DNA from 2 places in the Actimicrobium antarcticum genome. Region 1 is predicted to be linked to the other one. Evidence: predicted binding sites of a transcription regulator. Region 1 holds the regulator's gene; the other holds the start of a gene.
The links. The regulator FliA, encoded in region 1, starts transcription of late flagellar genes. The targets are predictions, from matches to a motif close to CTAAAGTTTNNNNNNNNNNNGCCGNTA.

Region 1 (7,873 bases):
CTGGGCCGCCTGGAAGTGCAGCAACTGCTTGATCATCTGGGCAAGGAATCGCCGAAGCTGGTCGAAGACCTGGTGCCGAAAATGGTCTCGATGTCGACGCTGCAAAAAGTCCTGCAGAACCTGCTGACCGAAGGTGTGCACATCCGCGACATGCGCAGCATCATCGAGTGCCTGGCCGAGTTTTCGGGCCAGGTGCAGGACCCGAGCGAGCTGACCGCACTGGTGCGCATCGCACTGGGTCGCGCCATTGTCCAGCAGATTTTCCCGGGTACCAACGAGCTGTCAGTGATGACGCTGGACAACCGGCTGGAACGCTTGCTGATGCAGGCATTGCAGGCCAGCGGTCCGGACGGTGCCGGCATCGAACCCGGTCTGGCCGATACCTTGCAGTACCAGACCCAGCAGGCCACCCAGCATCAGGAGCAGCTCGGCCTGACGCCGGTCTTGCTGGTACCTGCGCCGCTGCGTGCGTTGTTGTCACGTTTCCTGCGACGCGCATTGCCACAACTTAAAGTCCTGTCGCACGCCGAATTACCCGATACCAAGACCATTAAAGTCACCAGCCTGGTTGGAGCTCAAGCATGAACGTCAAAAAATTCTCCGCAAGCAGCTCGCGTGATGCGCTGCGTCAGGTCCGCGAAGCACTCGGACCGGATGCCGTCATCCTGTCGAATCGCAATCTCAATGGCATGGTCGAAATCCTGGCCCTGGCCAGCGAGGACATGTCGTCGCTCGCAGCACCGATGGTCGAGCGCGAAACCCTGCCGGCGCAGATCGCCTTGCCCGAACAGGAGTCGACCATGTTGTCGGCATTTGCCAGGCGTCGTAGCGAAGCGGATCAGGCCGCTGGTCTGGCTGGTGCGCTGGAACAGTCACGCAATGCCAATGCCCGTGTCGCCGAAGCGGCTGCGCCCGGCAAGAGTGCCCGCGACAGCGACAGCGACGGCGCCAGCACTGCGATGGCGGCGATGATGAGCGAGATCCGCTCGTTGCGCACCATGATGGAATCGCAGTTTTCCGAACTGTCGTGGTCGTCGCAGCAAAAGCAGGAGCCGATCAAAGGCGTCGTGATGCGCGAAATGCTGGCCGCAGGATTCAGCCCGAGCCTGGCGCGCCACCTGACCGAAAAAATGCCGGCCGGTTGTACCGCAGCCGCAGCGCTGTCATGGATCAAGTCGGTCCTGAGCCGCAACATCAGCGCCATCGGTGACGAAAGCGCGATGCTGGAACAAGGCGGCGTCTTTGCCCTGGTCGGCCCGACTGGCGTGGGAAAGACCACCACCACCGCCAAGCTGGCCGCACGCTGCGTGATGCGCCACGGCGCTGGCAAGCTGGCGCTGATCACGACCGACGGTTATCGTATCGGCGGCTACGAGCAGTTGCGCATTTACGGCAAAATCCTCGGTGTGATGGTGCATTCGGTCAAGGATGAATCCGACCTGCGCATCGCCCTCGATGAACTCAAGAACAAGCACACGGTCCTGATTGACACGGTCGGCGTGAGCCAGCGCGATCAGATGGTGACCGAACAGGTCGCGATGCTGCAAGGCGCCGGTTCCCAGGTCAAGCGACTGCTCTGCCTGAACGCTACCTCGACCGGCGAGACCCTCAATGAAGTGGTGCGCGCCTATCAGGGCAGCGGCCTGGCCGGTTGCGTGATGACCAAGCTCGATGAAGCCGCCACCATCGGCAATGTGCTGGACGTGGTGATCCGCCAGAAGCTCAACCTGTTTTACGTGGCCAATGGCCAGCGCGTGCCGGAAGACCTGCACGTCGCCAACAAGCAGTACCTGGTCGATCGCGCCTTCAAGCTCAAACGCGAAACCACGCCGTTCCAGTTCACCGATGCAGAACTGCCGATGTTAATGGCTGGCACCACCCGTTCCTCGAATGACAGAACCCTGCGCGAGGTGAATCTTGGCTAGTTTTACAACCGATCAGGCAGAAGGATTGCGGCGCATGCTGGCCGGTCCGAAGCCGCGCATCATCAGCGTCGTCTCGGCATTGGGCGCAGAGGAAAAATCCAGTACTCTGGTCAATCTGGCGGCCTCGCTGGCACGTACCGGCAGCAACGTGCTGTTACTGGACGCCTGTTCCGCATCGAACGGCCTGGCGCAGCGACTGGGCGCGGCACGGGTTGCCACGCTGATGCAGGTGGCGCGTCAGGAACGTGGTTTGAATGAAGTCGTGCAGATGCTGCCGCAGGGTTTTGGTGTCGCCACGCTGACGCGCGAAAACATGCGCAGTGCGATGCAGGACATCGATCAGGCGCGTCGACTTGCCAATGCGTTTGGCGTACTTGCGACCCAGAGTGACATCACGCTGGTCGATGCCGAGCTCGATGCCGACGACGCATTTCCGTTGCCAGCCATGCAGCGTGGAGAAATCGTGGTGCAGGTCTCAAGTAGCGGTAGCTCAATTACGGCCGCCTATGCGATCATCAAGCGATTGAGCGCACAACTGGGCCGTCGGCCCTTCGGCATTTTGGTCACCGGCGCCAGCGAACGCGAAGCACAACAGGTATTTGCCAACATGGCGCAGGCGGCCAGCCGGTATCTGGCGCTGGAATTGACTGCGATGGGGTCGGTGCCGGTCGATGCCGATTTGCGTCGGGCCACGCAGCTTGGACGCTCGGTCATCGATGCCTTCCCGATGGCACTGGCGTCAGTGGCGTTTCGTCGCCTGGCCGGACATTTTGCGAACACGGATGCGGGGGCCATGCGCATGCCCGGGTTTGCCTGATGGGACATCAACCAAGGAGTTTTTGAGTTTCATGTACACACCCAGCGGAAAATCGGACAAAAATCATCTGCTGGTGCAGCACGCGCCGCTGGTCAAGCGACTTGCCCATCAGATGAAAGCGAAATTGCCGCCCAGTGTCGAAGTCGACGACCTGATCCAGGCCGGCATGATCGGCCTGCTCGATGCCATTAACCGCTACGAAGAAACCCACGGTGCGCAGTTCGAAACCTATGCCGTGCAGCGCATCCGCGGCTCGATGCTCGATGAATTGCGCAGCAGCGACTGGCTGCCACGCAGCATGCGCCAGAACATGCGCAAGATCGAAGTCGCGATGCAGGCTTTGCAGCAGCGTCTCGGGCGTCCGCCGCTCGAAACCGAACTCGCCAAACACATGAAGATGTCGCTGACCGAGTATCAGGAATTGCTGGGTGAGGGCGGTGGGCATCAGCTGGTGTACTACGAAGATTTCCATGACACGGCCGAAGGCAACGAGCATTTCCTGGACCGCTATTGCACCGACCTGTCGGACAATCCGCTGCAAACGCTGCTCAATGCGGGCTTTCGCAATGCCGTGATCCGCGCCATCGAAGCCTTGCCCGAACGCGAAAAAATCCTGATGGGCCTGTACTACGAACAGGAAATGAATTTGAAAGAAATCGGTGCCGTGCTGGGCGTGACGGAATCGCGCGTGTCGCAACTGCACAGCCAGGCGATCGCCCGGATGCGCGCTTTCCTCAGGGAGAAAACATGGACTGGGGTAGCGTAGCCGGATTGGTGCTGGCACTGCTCGGCATCGTGGTCGGGCAGTGGCTGGAAGGCGGGCGGCTCGGCGCGCTGATGCAGCCGACCGCCTTCATCATCGTGATGGTCGGCACACTCGGTGCGGTGCTGCTGCAAAGCGGCTGGCCGACCTTCCGGCGTGGCATCGTGATGGCCGGAACGATCTTTCGCAAGGCGCCGGACCAGCATCGGCTGCATGCCTCCGATGTGGCGATGTGGAGCCAGGTTGCGCGGCGCGAAGGCTTGCTCAGCCTGCAGCGCTTCATCACGGGCAGCGACGACCCCTTCATCGTCAAGGGCTTGCGTTTGCTCACGGATGGTGTTGATCCGTACAAGCTGCGTGAAATCCTCGGCATTGAAATCAGCAGCTACGAAAACCGGGAACGCCAGGCCGCGCGGGTCTGGGATGCGGCCGGCGGCTACGCACCTACCATCGGTATTCTCGGCGCCGTGCTGGGCCTGATTCATGTGATGGAAAACCTGTCGGACCCGAGCCGTCTTGGTGCCGGTATCGCGGTGGCGTTCGTCGCCACGATTTATGGTGTCGGCCTGGCCAATCTGGTGTTTCTGCCGATCGGCGGCAAGCTGAAAACCGCCGTCAACAATGAAGTCATCCGCTTTGAAATGCTGGCCGATGCGTTTTGTTGCATCGCCGCCGGCGACAATCCGCTCTCGATCGAAGAGCGGATGATGGCCTACGAACGGTAGCCTTTGCCATGGCCAAACCACCCATCGATGCTTTGCGCAGTGACGCCAGTCCTACCGCGCGCAGTCGCAAGCATTTCGATGAAGACGCACCCAGTCATGATCGCTGGCTGATTTCGTACGCCGATTTCATTACGCTGCTGTTCGCCTTTTTTGTGGTGATGTATGCGGTCTCGTCGGTCAATCAGGGCAAGTATCAGGTGCTGTCACAGTCGCTCGTATCGGCATTTGGCAACGTGCCGGGAGCGATCCCGCCGCTGGTCAAAATGAGCGACCAGCCAACCCTGATCGTGCGGCGTCCGCCTGCCGCAGAACGCCAGCGCACCGAACAGCTGCGGCGTGAAAAAGAAAACATGACGACGATTGCACGCGATGTCCTGAAAGTGCTGTCGCCGCTGATCAGCTCGGGCAAGGTGCGGGTGACGCAAACCAGTCGCGGCGTCAGTATCGAGATCAATGCCAGTGTGCTGTTTGCTCCCGGCGAGGCGGGCCTGACCGGAGAATCCGGTGCGGCACTGAGCGCGATTGCACGCGTGCTGAGTGCGGATACCCACGCGATCCAGATCGAAGGCCATACCGATAACGCGCCGATCAGCAATGCCGCCTTTGCATCCAATTGGGAGCTCTCCAGCGTTCGTGCCAGCAGCGTGGTGCGCTTGTTTGCCGAAAACGGCGTCGCCGAGAATCGCCTGACGGCGGTGGGACACGGTCCGAACAAACCGGTGGGCGACAACGACACGCCGGAGGGACGGCTACGCAACCGGCGCGTGGAAGTGCTGATCCTGGCCGTTTTGCCGGAGGCGGTGACGGAAGTGCCTGTGACGGTGGCGCAGCCGCAGAGTCCGGTCCCGTAGGCACTGGCTCGGTGGCCCGTTGGCCCGGTTTTACTCTGGTATATTTCACTCAATAAATGGAGTGTTCACACGAATTGCCGGGAACAGACACAGTGCGATGTGTAACGTGCGCGCTGGCATGATGTGCTTTGCACGAAGGGTGCAGCAACTGACAGCGATGCGCTTTCCTGTCGACAGAAACGGAGCGCGCAATGAGCATTTCGCATCGCCTGATATCGCGCAGTTGGCGCAGGTGGAATTTATTCCTGCTGGTCGCAGCCGGGCTCGCCTGCATCGCGGCCTGGTTTTTTTTGCAGGACGATGTGACCACTAATTCGGCCGCCTTGCGCAATGTGGTGATCGCGCTGCCATCTCAGGTCAGTAGCGGCGCCGCGTTCGTGGCAAAAAATAAAAAACTCTTCGAAAGACATGGCGTGAATGTCACCGTCCAGCCTTTCGCCCTCGGCATGCAGGCTTTGAAATCGGTACTGGACGGTCACGCCAATCTGGCAGTCGTCGCCGATACGCCATTCATGTTCGCTGTCATGCGCGGCGAAAAAATAGCCATCCTGTCCAGCCTTTTCGATTCGCGTAAAACCATGGCCATGGTCGGACGCAAGGATCGTGGCATCTCCCGCATGCACGATCTGAATGGCAAAACCATCGGAACCATTTTCGGTACCAATGCCCATTTCTATCTGGATACCTTGCTGGTGGCGGAGGGCATCGACAGGTCGTCGGTGCGGGTGGTCGACATGAAGACGGCAGACGGGTTGATGGCGGCCCTGAAAAACGGCGAAGTCGATGCCGTGACCGCTTGGCATCCCTTATTGTCGCAACTGCAGCGTGACCTGCGTGAGCAAGTCGTTGTTTTGCTTGACCCCGATATTTTTGTGTATCGATTCGTGCTGGCGGCCACTCAGGAGTACATTGCGAGCCATCCCGTCGAGGTGCGTTCGGTACTGGCTGCGCTGGACGAGAGCATGGACTTCGTCAATGCCCGGCCCGCCGAGGCAAAAGACATCATAGGACAGGCCATCGGCATGGATCCGGCGCTCCTGTCCAGTGCCTTCGACCCTGCCGATTTTTCGCTGTCGCTGGACCAGGCCCTGCTGCTGGGCCTGAGCGACCAAACGAGATGGGCTCTGAAACGTGGCCTGGTACCTGCGCAGGAGGTACCCAATTATCTCGACCATCTACGGCAGGAACCGCTGGAATCGGTGCTTCCCAATGCCATCAAAGTGATCCACTAGCGTGTCATGACCTTAAAACTTCAAAGCAATCTCCTGGCGTGGCTTGCATGTGTGACCGTCGCCGTGATCCTCTCGGTGTTGAGCGTATTCGTCGTGAAGGTACACCGTCAGACCGAACAAATCAGGATCACGGAAAATACCGCCAAGGCAATCACCCATTTTCGCTTCCTGATCATGGAAACCGCCTTGTACAGGGACCCGCGGTCCGGCAAGCAGTGGCTGGACCGGATCGCAAGTCTGCGGCTGCTGCTGGCTAGCCAGCAGTACGGTGATCCGGCCCAGGCGGGCTTGCTCGACAAGCAAAAGGCCAACCTGAAAATCATTGCGCCGTTGTATGCGCGTTTGCTCAGTGCGGATTCGGTGCCAATTGCGACGCCGCATGCCAACTCCGACGCACTCGAGCGCACAGCAATGACGGTTAGCGCGTTGTACCTGACCACGCAGGATATGTTCGACGATACCTTCGAGCTGCTGCGGTTGAATCGCCTCGATCTGGATGCGGCCCACTTGCGGCTCGCGATCTGCATGTTGGCCAGCATTCTGGCGTTAGCGGGATTGATCGTGGCCACGTATCTGATCAATCTGCGGCGCGTGCTGGCACCGATTGCCTTGCTTCAGCAGGGCACCGAACAAGTCATGCGGGGCGACCTGACGCACCGCATTGATCTGGCGATCGGCAATGAGCTGGGCGTCTTGGCGACGACCTTCAACCAGATGACGACGCAGCTGAGCGGGTCCTATCAATCTTTGCAGCGCGAGAATGCCGAGCGTCAGCATGCCCAGCACGAATTGGAACGAACCGTGCAGCGCTTGGCACAGAAGAGCCGGGCATTGTCACTCGCCCGGGATGAACGCCAGACCATCATTGACCACATGCCCGCGGTGGTCGTGTACTGGGACAAGCAATTGTTGAACCGCTTTGCCAATACCGCGTACCTCGACTGGTTTGGCGTGACGCCACAGCAAATGCTCGGCAGGCATATCCGCGACGTCAATGGCGCCGAACACTTTTCCCGGATCGCGCCGTTTCTGAATTCGGCGCTTGCGGGGAATACCGAAATTTTCGAGCTCCCAATTGTGTTGCCCGATGGGTCTGAGCGCCATGCCCTGATTTCGTATGTGCCGGATCGCGTGGATGGCGAGATCGTCGGGATTTATGGTTTCCTGAGTAATATCAGCCAACTCAAGCAGGCCCAGAAGGCCGAGGCCGAGGCATCGTTGCTACTGGAAAGCATCGTCGATGCCGCCAGTGATTTTTCGATCATTGCCACGGATATGAATGGCATCGTCACATTGTTCAGTCGTGGCGCCCAGCGCATGCTCGGTTACACCGCAGCGGAGATTGTCGGCCGCTGCAGTCCGGCCAATTTTCATGTTGCCGACGAAGTCATTGCCCGTGCCAGCTCGCTTTCAGAGCAGTACGGTGTCCCGGTGGCGGGCTTCGAGGTGTTTGTCCACCTGGCCAGGCAGAACCTGTCGGAAACGCGCGAGTGGACCTATGTTCGCAAGGATGGCAGCACCCTGCCAATTCATCTGACGGTGACCGCCGTACGCGATCAG
Region 2 (7,873 bases), on a different contig from region 1:
GATATCTTTTGAAATCTCGATCGCTTGCACGGTCGGGATCTGTCGAATTACTTTGCCGCTGGTCGTGTCGAGAATCTTTACCAAGGTCTGACCGGTCTCTTTGTCCTGGCTGAATTCGATGCCATTCAGCGTCTGCTTCAGGTAACTGTTGACCACGGCGATCGACTGTTTTACGTCGCTGTCGCTGGGTGCTGCGGTTTTTTCTGCCTTGCTTGCTGTCAGCTTAACCCCATTGTCGGCCACCAGAGACGGCGAAATGGCTGGCGGTTGTGGTGCTGCCGTACGGATCTGCTCGGCACTGACTGGCGCCGCGGGGCGCGCGCTGGATACTCCGGAAATGTCCATTCGATCTCACCTTGTCAGTTGGAAGACGGAAAGCGGTTCCCCGGTTTCCGTCCTGAAAAGCGATCCCGAAAGACCGCTGTTTTTACTCTGCCGGTGCGAATTAACGCAACAGCGAGAGTACACCGTTCGGCAGCGAATTCGCCTGAGCCAGAATCGCCGTACCAGCCTGTTGCAGAATCTGGCCACGGGTCAGTTTGGCAGTTTCCGAAGCGAAGTCGGTGTCCTGAATCCGGCTACGCGATGCACTCAGGTTTTCCGACGTGGTTTGCAGGCTGGTAACGACGGATGCAAACCGGTTTTGTACAGCACCGAGTGAAGCGCGGGAGCTGTTGATTGTTGCCAGTGCGCCATCGATGGCAGACAGGGCGTTGGTGGCGCCGGTTGCGGTTGACAGGTCGATCGATGCGATGCTGCTGATGGTCGATGTGCTTGAAGCAGTGACTGCACCAGCCGCCAGACCAGCATACGCTACGTTACCACCACTGATATTGATACCCACGCTGCTCGTCGAATCCAGTTTGACTGTGCCTTTTGTCGTTGCTCCGCCTGTCAATCCGGAGTTGGCAGCCGTAAAGCCGGCACCAAGTGCGATATCCCGGCCATCTGCTGCCGACAAGGTAACTTTGCCGGTCACTGCATCCGCCGTTGCACTAACACCTGACTGGCTCGATACCAGGTTAATTGCCGCTGCCGTGTTTGCGCCTTGGCCAGTTACTGTTCCGCCAGCTGCGATTGCTCCGACCTGTACGCCGTTGACCGTCAGAGTTGCACCAGATGTTGCTGTAAAAGCAGTCGCCGCGGTACCAGTAATCGATGTTGGCTGAGCCGTAGCGGTCACGCCAGACTGGGACGATACGGCATTAATAGCTGCAGCGATGGAAAACGCGCTACTGGCAGATTGGCCAGGCGCTGCACCGGTGCTCGATGCGCCTACCTGAAAGCCGTTCAATGTCAGATCGCCAGCGGCAAGCGCTGTGGTCGTTGCTGCGCCAGTGGTAGTGGTCGAGGTTGATGTACCGCTGCCACCCAATGCTGAAGTGCGTGCGCTGCTGATCGATGAAATGGTGACCTGGTCGTTGGCAGTACCGTTGGCGCCGATCTGGAAACTTTGCGCATTGAACGAGCCATCGAGCAGTTTGTTGCCGTTGAAGGAAGAGTTTTGTGCAACACGGTCGATTTCAGCAGCGAGCGATTTGGCTTCGTTGTTGATCGAAGCGCGGTCCGATGCCGAGTTCGAACCATTGGCTGATTGCACAGCCAGCTCACGAATACGCTGCAGGTTGTTACCGATCTGCGCCAGGTCGCCCTCAGCCGTTTGGGCCAGGGAGATACCGTCATTTGCATTGCGGCCAGCCTGATCCGAACCATTGATTTGCGACGTCAGACGCTCTGTAATTGCCAGGCCTGCGGCATCGTCTTTTGCGGAGTTGATCCGCAGACCGGACGACAAACGCTGCAAGGAAGTGGCCAGGCCGGTTTGTGAGGTTGTCAGGTTGCGCTGAGCGTTGAGGGAAGCAAGGTTGGTATTGATGAATGAGGCCATGATGTAGCTCCTAGTAAGTGGGTTCCGATGACTGATGGCTTTTGACAGCCTGGTCAACTTTGGTCTTCCTCGCTATGTGAGCGCTGCAGACCGCTGTTGTAATCTTTATCGGTAGGTCATCCAAAAAGTTTAGCTGGGGCAACGATGTTTTTTCTTATTGCCCGTGCGTGCCTTTGATTTCCTGTTTTCCCCTTCGGCCAGATTTGATAAAACTTTAGCGCAATTTTTACGTGTTCTATAGACATTTAATTTCAAGATTAACCAATAAAAACAATCACTTGAAAAATTTCTCAGCGATTTCGGATTAATTTTCAAAAATTAGTCTCTTTTTTTAGTGACGCCAGTTTATGCGATGCAAATCCTCCTCAAATCGACGCTGAACGGGGTTTCTGTGGCTCTCTTCCTCCTTTTGGCTGGAGCATTGCGGCAATATCTTCCTGTAAAGTTCATCGCATAGTTAGCTGTTACGGTCATTGCGGCAAGTCGCAGCACAGCCAAAGGTAAAGTTACATGAGTAAATCGAAAATTCAGCGCAATGCATCTTGTCCGTGTGGAAGCGGGAAAAAATACAAGCAGTGCTGTGCGCTGTTAACAGATACCGCCAGTGCCGCGTCAAGCGGGCCTTCGACAACCTTGACTGCCCAATTCGCGCTAGCGCTGCAGGCGTTCAACGACGGTCAACTCGATGCGTCGGCATCGCTGTGTCATCAGATTCTTGATGTAGACCCTGCGCATGCCGATGCGTTGCACTTAAGCGGCTTGATTAACTTTAGCCGTGGTGATCTGGCCTCGTGCGTGTCGTTGATCCGTGCTGCGATTGTTCAGCATCCGTCCGAACCGCGCTATTTCTATAATCTTGGCATCGCGCTACTTAAAATGGGCGAGCGTATCGATGCGGTGGCGCAGTTCCGTACTGTTATCCGGCTTGATCCTCTGCATGCGGATGCCCATGGCAATCTGGCCGTCGCCTTGCACGAGCTAGGCGATCTAGCGCCGGCGATAGAGAGCCATCTCAACGCGATCGCCTTGAAGCCCGGCGATGCCGTCGCGCTCACCAACTATGGCGCGACATTGAACGTGGATGGTCAGTTCCAGGAAGCAATCAAGGTTTTGGTACAGGCGCTGGCAATTGATCCCGATCATGTGGAAGCGTTCAATAACCTGGGCCTGGCATCCCAGCGCACCGGGTACGAAGCCCAGGCCGAGCTCTTTTTCCGGCGTGCGATCGAACTCGCCCCGGATAACGCAACGGCGCACTTCAATCTTGCCGATTCGATGCAAAAGCAGTCACGGCTGGAAGAGATTATTAGTAGTTGCCGTGCTGGCCTGGCGCTGCGGCCGAATAACGACGTCGCGCATAGCAATCTTCTGCTTTATCTTCAGTATTCCACGCTACACACGCCTGAGCAGGTATTCGCCGAGCATTTGCAGTTCGCGCGGCAGTTTGAAGAGCCATTAATGCGAGATTGGGCCGATCACCCGAATTCTCGCGATCCCGAACGGCGCTTAAAGATCGGGTATGTTTCTGCCGATTTTCGTAACCATGCTGTCGCCTACTTTATTGAGGCTATCCTGCAGAATCATGATCCGGAACAGGTTGATGTTTTCTGTTATCACAATCATCCGGAGCAGGATGTTGTGACTGAACGGTTCATGTCCATCGTTCCGCACTGGATTCCTTGTTTCGACATGAGCGACGAACAACTCGCAGCCAAAATACGCGCCGACGGTATCGATATTTTGGTTGACCTTTCTGGTCATACTAGTGGTAACAGACTCCTCACTTTTGCGCGTAAGCCTGCACCGATACAGATTACATGGATTGGATGTCCCAGTACCACTGGTTTGACCGCAATGAATTATCGCTTTACAGATAACGAAATGGATCCAATCGGAACTACTGAGATCTATCATTCCGAGAAACTTTGGCGCTTGCCTGTCTCAGCTCAATTTTCCCCAGCTGAGAATAGAGCTCCAATTAACGAGTTGCCGGCATTATCATCTAGCGATTTTGTGTTTGCTTGTTTGAATAACATTATCAAAATTACTCCTCATGCAATACGGCTGTGGGCAATGATTTTACAGTCTGTGCCTCACGCAAAGCTTATGCTGGGAAATTCTGATAATTCACAAATACAAGAGCGTTTGAAAATCGCATTTGAAAATGAGGGGATCAATAAAGAAAGATTGATTTTTTTGCCGAGGTTGTCTTTGTCGGATTATTTGCAAATCCATCAAGAGATTGATTTGGCTCTTGATACTTTTCCTTATAATGGTGGTACAACGACGCTCCATTCTCTATCGATGGGTGTGCCTGTCGTCACGTTGGCTGGAGTCATGCCAGTATCCCGGTGTGGATTAACTATTCTAAATAATATCGGATTGACTGATTTTATTGCAAATTCATCTGATGAATATATAAAGAAAGCGCAATATTTCTCACGTAATTTAATTGAGTTAGATTCAATTCGGCAATCTTTAAAAAAGACTTATGCTCCATCGAGCGAAACTAGATCTGATTTGTTAACCCGTTCGGTAGAGGCGGCTTATCGATCTATGTGGAAAAATTGGTGTATTGAAATTAAATAAAGGGTTCTATGACTATAATTTCAGTAAATATTAATTGTTGATTATTTGAAAAATTTGAGGTTGTCGATGAAATTAGCGATCATGCAGCCATATTTTTTGCCATATATTGGATATTTTCAATTGATAGCTTCCGTAGATCAGTTGATTCTTTATGATAATATAAAATATACAAAAAAAGGGTGGATTAACAGAAATCGAATCTTATCAAATGGTGTCGATGCAATATTCACTCTTCCGCTAGAAAAAAACTCCGACTTCTTACAAATCAGAGAGCGAAATCTAAGCGGGGATTTTAATCCAGATAAAATTTTAAATAAATTAAAATATTCATACGGAAAGGCGCCATTTTTCAATAGTGCTTTTCCATTGATTGAGCGTATCATAGAATACGAAAATTTTAATTTATTTAATTTCATATTTAATTCAATAAATATAATATGCCAGTATCTCAATATAAGCACTGAGCTAAAAATATCTTCAAGTATTGAAATAAATCATGATTTAAAAGGTCGGGATAAGGTGTTGGCTTTATGTGTCGAGTCGAAGTCTGATTTTTATGTAAATGCAATTGGAGGGGTGGATCTTTATTCAAAAAAAGATTTTTTGACTCAAGGTATTGATTTGAAATTTATTAAATCCAAGAATTTTGAATACCCCCAATTTGATGAGAAATTTATATCATCGCTATCGATAGTCGATGTTCTAATGTTTAATTCAGTTGATGTTATTAAAAAACACATTGACTATGGCTACGAATTGATATGATAAGTTTTGTAACGAGAGATTGGTAAATTTATTTTTAAAAAGTACCAATCTTTTACTATTAAGAATTGAAGGTTTTTATAATATTGTGCAAGATAATTAACGTTTATTATGAGCGGAAATACAATGTTGACCTGCCCGTATTCGACATGCAAACGGTGGCCTCGGAAAGGGCATGAGTTTTCATATGACCATAAGACAATCATCACCAGACCAGCCACGATGATAAAATAATTTGGCTGATTTTGATCTCTTATTGAGCCGCTCGATCAAGAAATCTCACAGGCGAATTGCGTCGCCTATTGACTATTATCCCAGGTCATCTCGTTTGTGGTGGCAACTTGCACTGGGCAAATGGCATAGCTGGATACCATGAACCAATGGCAAGGTTCATTGGTAGCGGGCGACTAGTTGTATTGCAAGATCCCCTTCTCCTACCTGTATTTATAAAAAAACATGCTTCAATAATCTGTCTAAATTTTAAAAACTATAAGGTGCAGATAGAATAAATACTTGAGCAAAAGCTTGGATAAATTTTACCTAGCTCATAAATGCCGTCTAAATATTTTTCATCGATAATATTGGCATGTAAAGCTTTATCCATTTGGAAATTAGCCAATCCCTTGAAAAGTAAACCGCCTCTGTGCAAGGTTTTTAAGTTTGCAGTTCTTATGTCAAAATTTAGTGTGTCAAATGAATATGTTCTACGATGGCCGTGCGCCCATTCAGATTTTGTGATTGAGTTCCTTGTCTCGATTAAGCCCATGAAAACGGCAATCTGACGAGATGGTGCATCTGCATTCGGCACTACTATAAACAAGCGTCCATTTTCTGATAGCAAGTGTTTGATTTTACTGAGGGCTAGCACTGCATCATCTAAATGCTCCAAGGTATTAATTAAAAATACAGAATTAAATTTCCTGGCTGTACTAAAATCTTCTATCGTCGAATTTATAAATTTAATATTTTTTCTTGTGCGTGATTGAGTCACAGCCATCGCGTCAGAAGATGCCTCTATAACAGTGAGATCAGAAAAATATTTCTCTAACTCTACTGTTGAGTCGCCTTTATAGCATCCGATTTCTAAAGCAGGGCCCTCCGCAAAAAAAGGTTTGAGCTCCACCATCATATACTTTCTTACTATTCCATCAAAGTCGTAGTTGTATTTTTTATTTTTTAAAGACGTCGCTTCTTTATTAAAATTCCGCATTCTTTACAGCCTTTCCTGATCAGCAAGTTGCTTTAAAACTACCCTTGATTGGAATGATATAAGCGATGTTCTGAAGTTTGATACCATTCTTTTAATGAAATAGGTACACGTGCGTTATAGCCTAAAACTTGTCTTGTAAGATCTGATAAATTTCGCCCATATTCTTCACCAAGTAATCTTGCATAATCCATTTGTGGTTTGATAAATGCCGGGCTAAAACTTAATGTAAGTGCTACTCTATTTTTATCGGTTATGTTAATTCCTCCTTTGTGCCATAAGTAAGAATTAAACAAAACTACGGTTCCAGCTTTTCCTAATAGTGAAACATGATTCTTGTTAAAAATTATTTCATCCGGACGTTCAGGCAGCAAATGTGACCCCAATAATACTTGGGTTGCTCCATTGTCTTTTTTGAAATCATCGAGCATGACAATTATATTCAATCTAAAATGATAATCTGGGATGAATGTTTTCGTATCTCGATGGATATTATGAACATAGTTCAATTTTTTTGGTTCGCCCTTTAGTGGATTGCATGCATGCAATATATATGGCTTCTGATTGAAATAAGTATCTATGTACTTATGTAAGATATGTTGAGCGATAAACCTGTCAATGCTGTCATTCGCACCGACAGAATGGTGTCCAGTGCCATCACCTGCGACATTGATGCCTGCCGAAATTTGATATTGTTCGCAAACATTTACCCACGATAGGCAGTCCCTATTAAGTTCTGCTACAAAGTCACTTGTTAGTAAATTTGGAATAATAAAAAAACCATCTTTATCTATTCTCTCTTTGAATATATTAATATCCATAAAAAGCCTATTGTAGTTAATTTTAGTTAATTTCTTTAATTAGCCCAATTTAAGTCGCATAATAAGGTGGGTATTATCTTCTTTTTCTTTTTCAAAATTAAATTTTTTATAAAAATTGATTGCTTTAAAATTAGTTTTTTTTACCTGTAAAATTATCAACTTTGACTCCTGAATATTTTTATGTTGAATGCAATTATTCATTAAGTGAAAAGAAATACCTTTACCTTGCCATTCTGGTAAAACACTCATATTTGTAATAAATGCGTACTCTAATTTATTGCAGTAAATCGCAAGAAGGCCGACTAATTGCTCGGAATTCCACGCTTCAATGCACAAAGCAAAATTTTTTATTTTGAATGAATATAATTCAATGTTCGTTTTACGCGTCAGTTCATGCAAGAAGTTTTTATCACAGGCTTCGAGATGTTTTTGTATATCTGATGCAGAGGACGTGTTTGTTAAAAAGTCCATTTTTGTAAAAATATTTTTTTATAATAATTTATTTTTATTAATATTAAAAGGAGGCCACACGAAATTAATTTAAAAAATCCTTGATTTTCGCAATTATGCTTGCGGTATCAGCTGAAATATATTTTGTGAATTTAC

Region 2: the regulator FliA is predicted to act here: its motif matches at 2,080-2,106, upstream of ABD720_RS03825 (flagellin N-terminal helical domain-containing protein).

Annotation. Positions count from the first base shown of each region.
Region 1 is NZ_BAAAZE010000016.1:202,126-209,998, forward strand. Features, by position in the region: gene flhA (flagellar biosynthesis protein FlhA) at 1-585, shown strand, start outside; gene flhF (flagellar biosynthesis GTPase FlhF) at 582-1,925, shown strand; gene ABD720_RS19170 (MinD/ParA family ATP-binding protein) at 1,918-2,742, shown strand; gene ABD720_RS19175 (RNA polymerase sigma factor FliA) at 2,774-3,508, shown strand; gene ABD720_RS19180 (flagellar motor protein) at 3,490-4,230, shown strand; gene motD (flagellar motor protein MotD) at 4,239-5,081, shown strand; gene ABD720_RS19190 (ABC transporter substrate-binding protein) at 5,273-6,313, shown strand; gene ABD720_RS19195 (ATP-binding protein) at 6,320-7,873, shown strand, end outside.
Region 2 is NZ_BAAAZE010000005.1:207,261-215,133, forward strand. Features, by position in the region: gene ABD720_RS03820 (flagellar protein FlaG) at 1-345, opposite strand, end outside; gene ABD720_RS03825 (flagellin N-terminal helical domain-containing protein) at 446-1,888, opposite strand; gene ABD720_RS03830 (O-linked N-acetylglucosamine transferase family protein) at 2,399-4,477, shown strand; gene ABD720_RS03835 (WbqC family protein) at 4,544-5,242, shown strand; gene ABD720_RS03840 (class I SAM-dependent methyltransferase) at 5,727-6,449, opposite strand; gene ABD720_RS03845 (phytanoyl-CoA dioxygenase family protein) at 6,488-7,267, opposite strand; gene ABD720_RS03850 (GNAT family N-acetyltransferase) at 7,307-7,738, opposite strand; gene ABD720_RS03855 (DegT/DnrJ/EryC1/StrS family aminotransferase) at 7,870-7,873, opposite strand, start outside.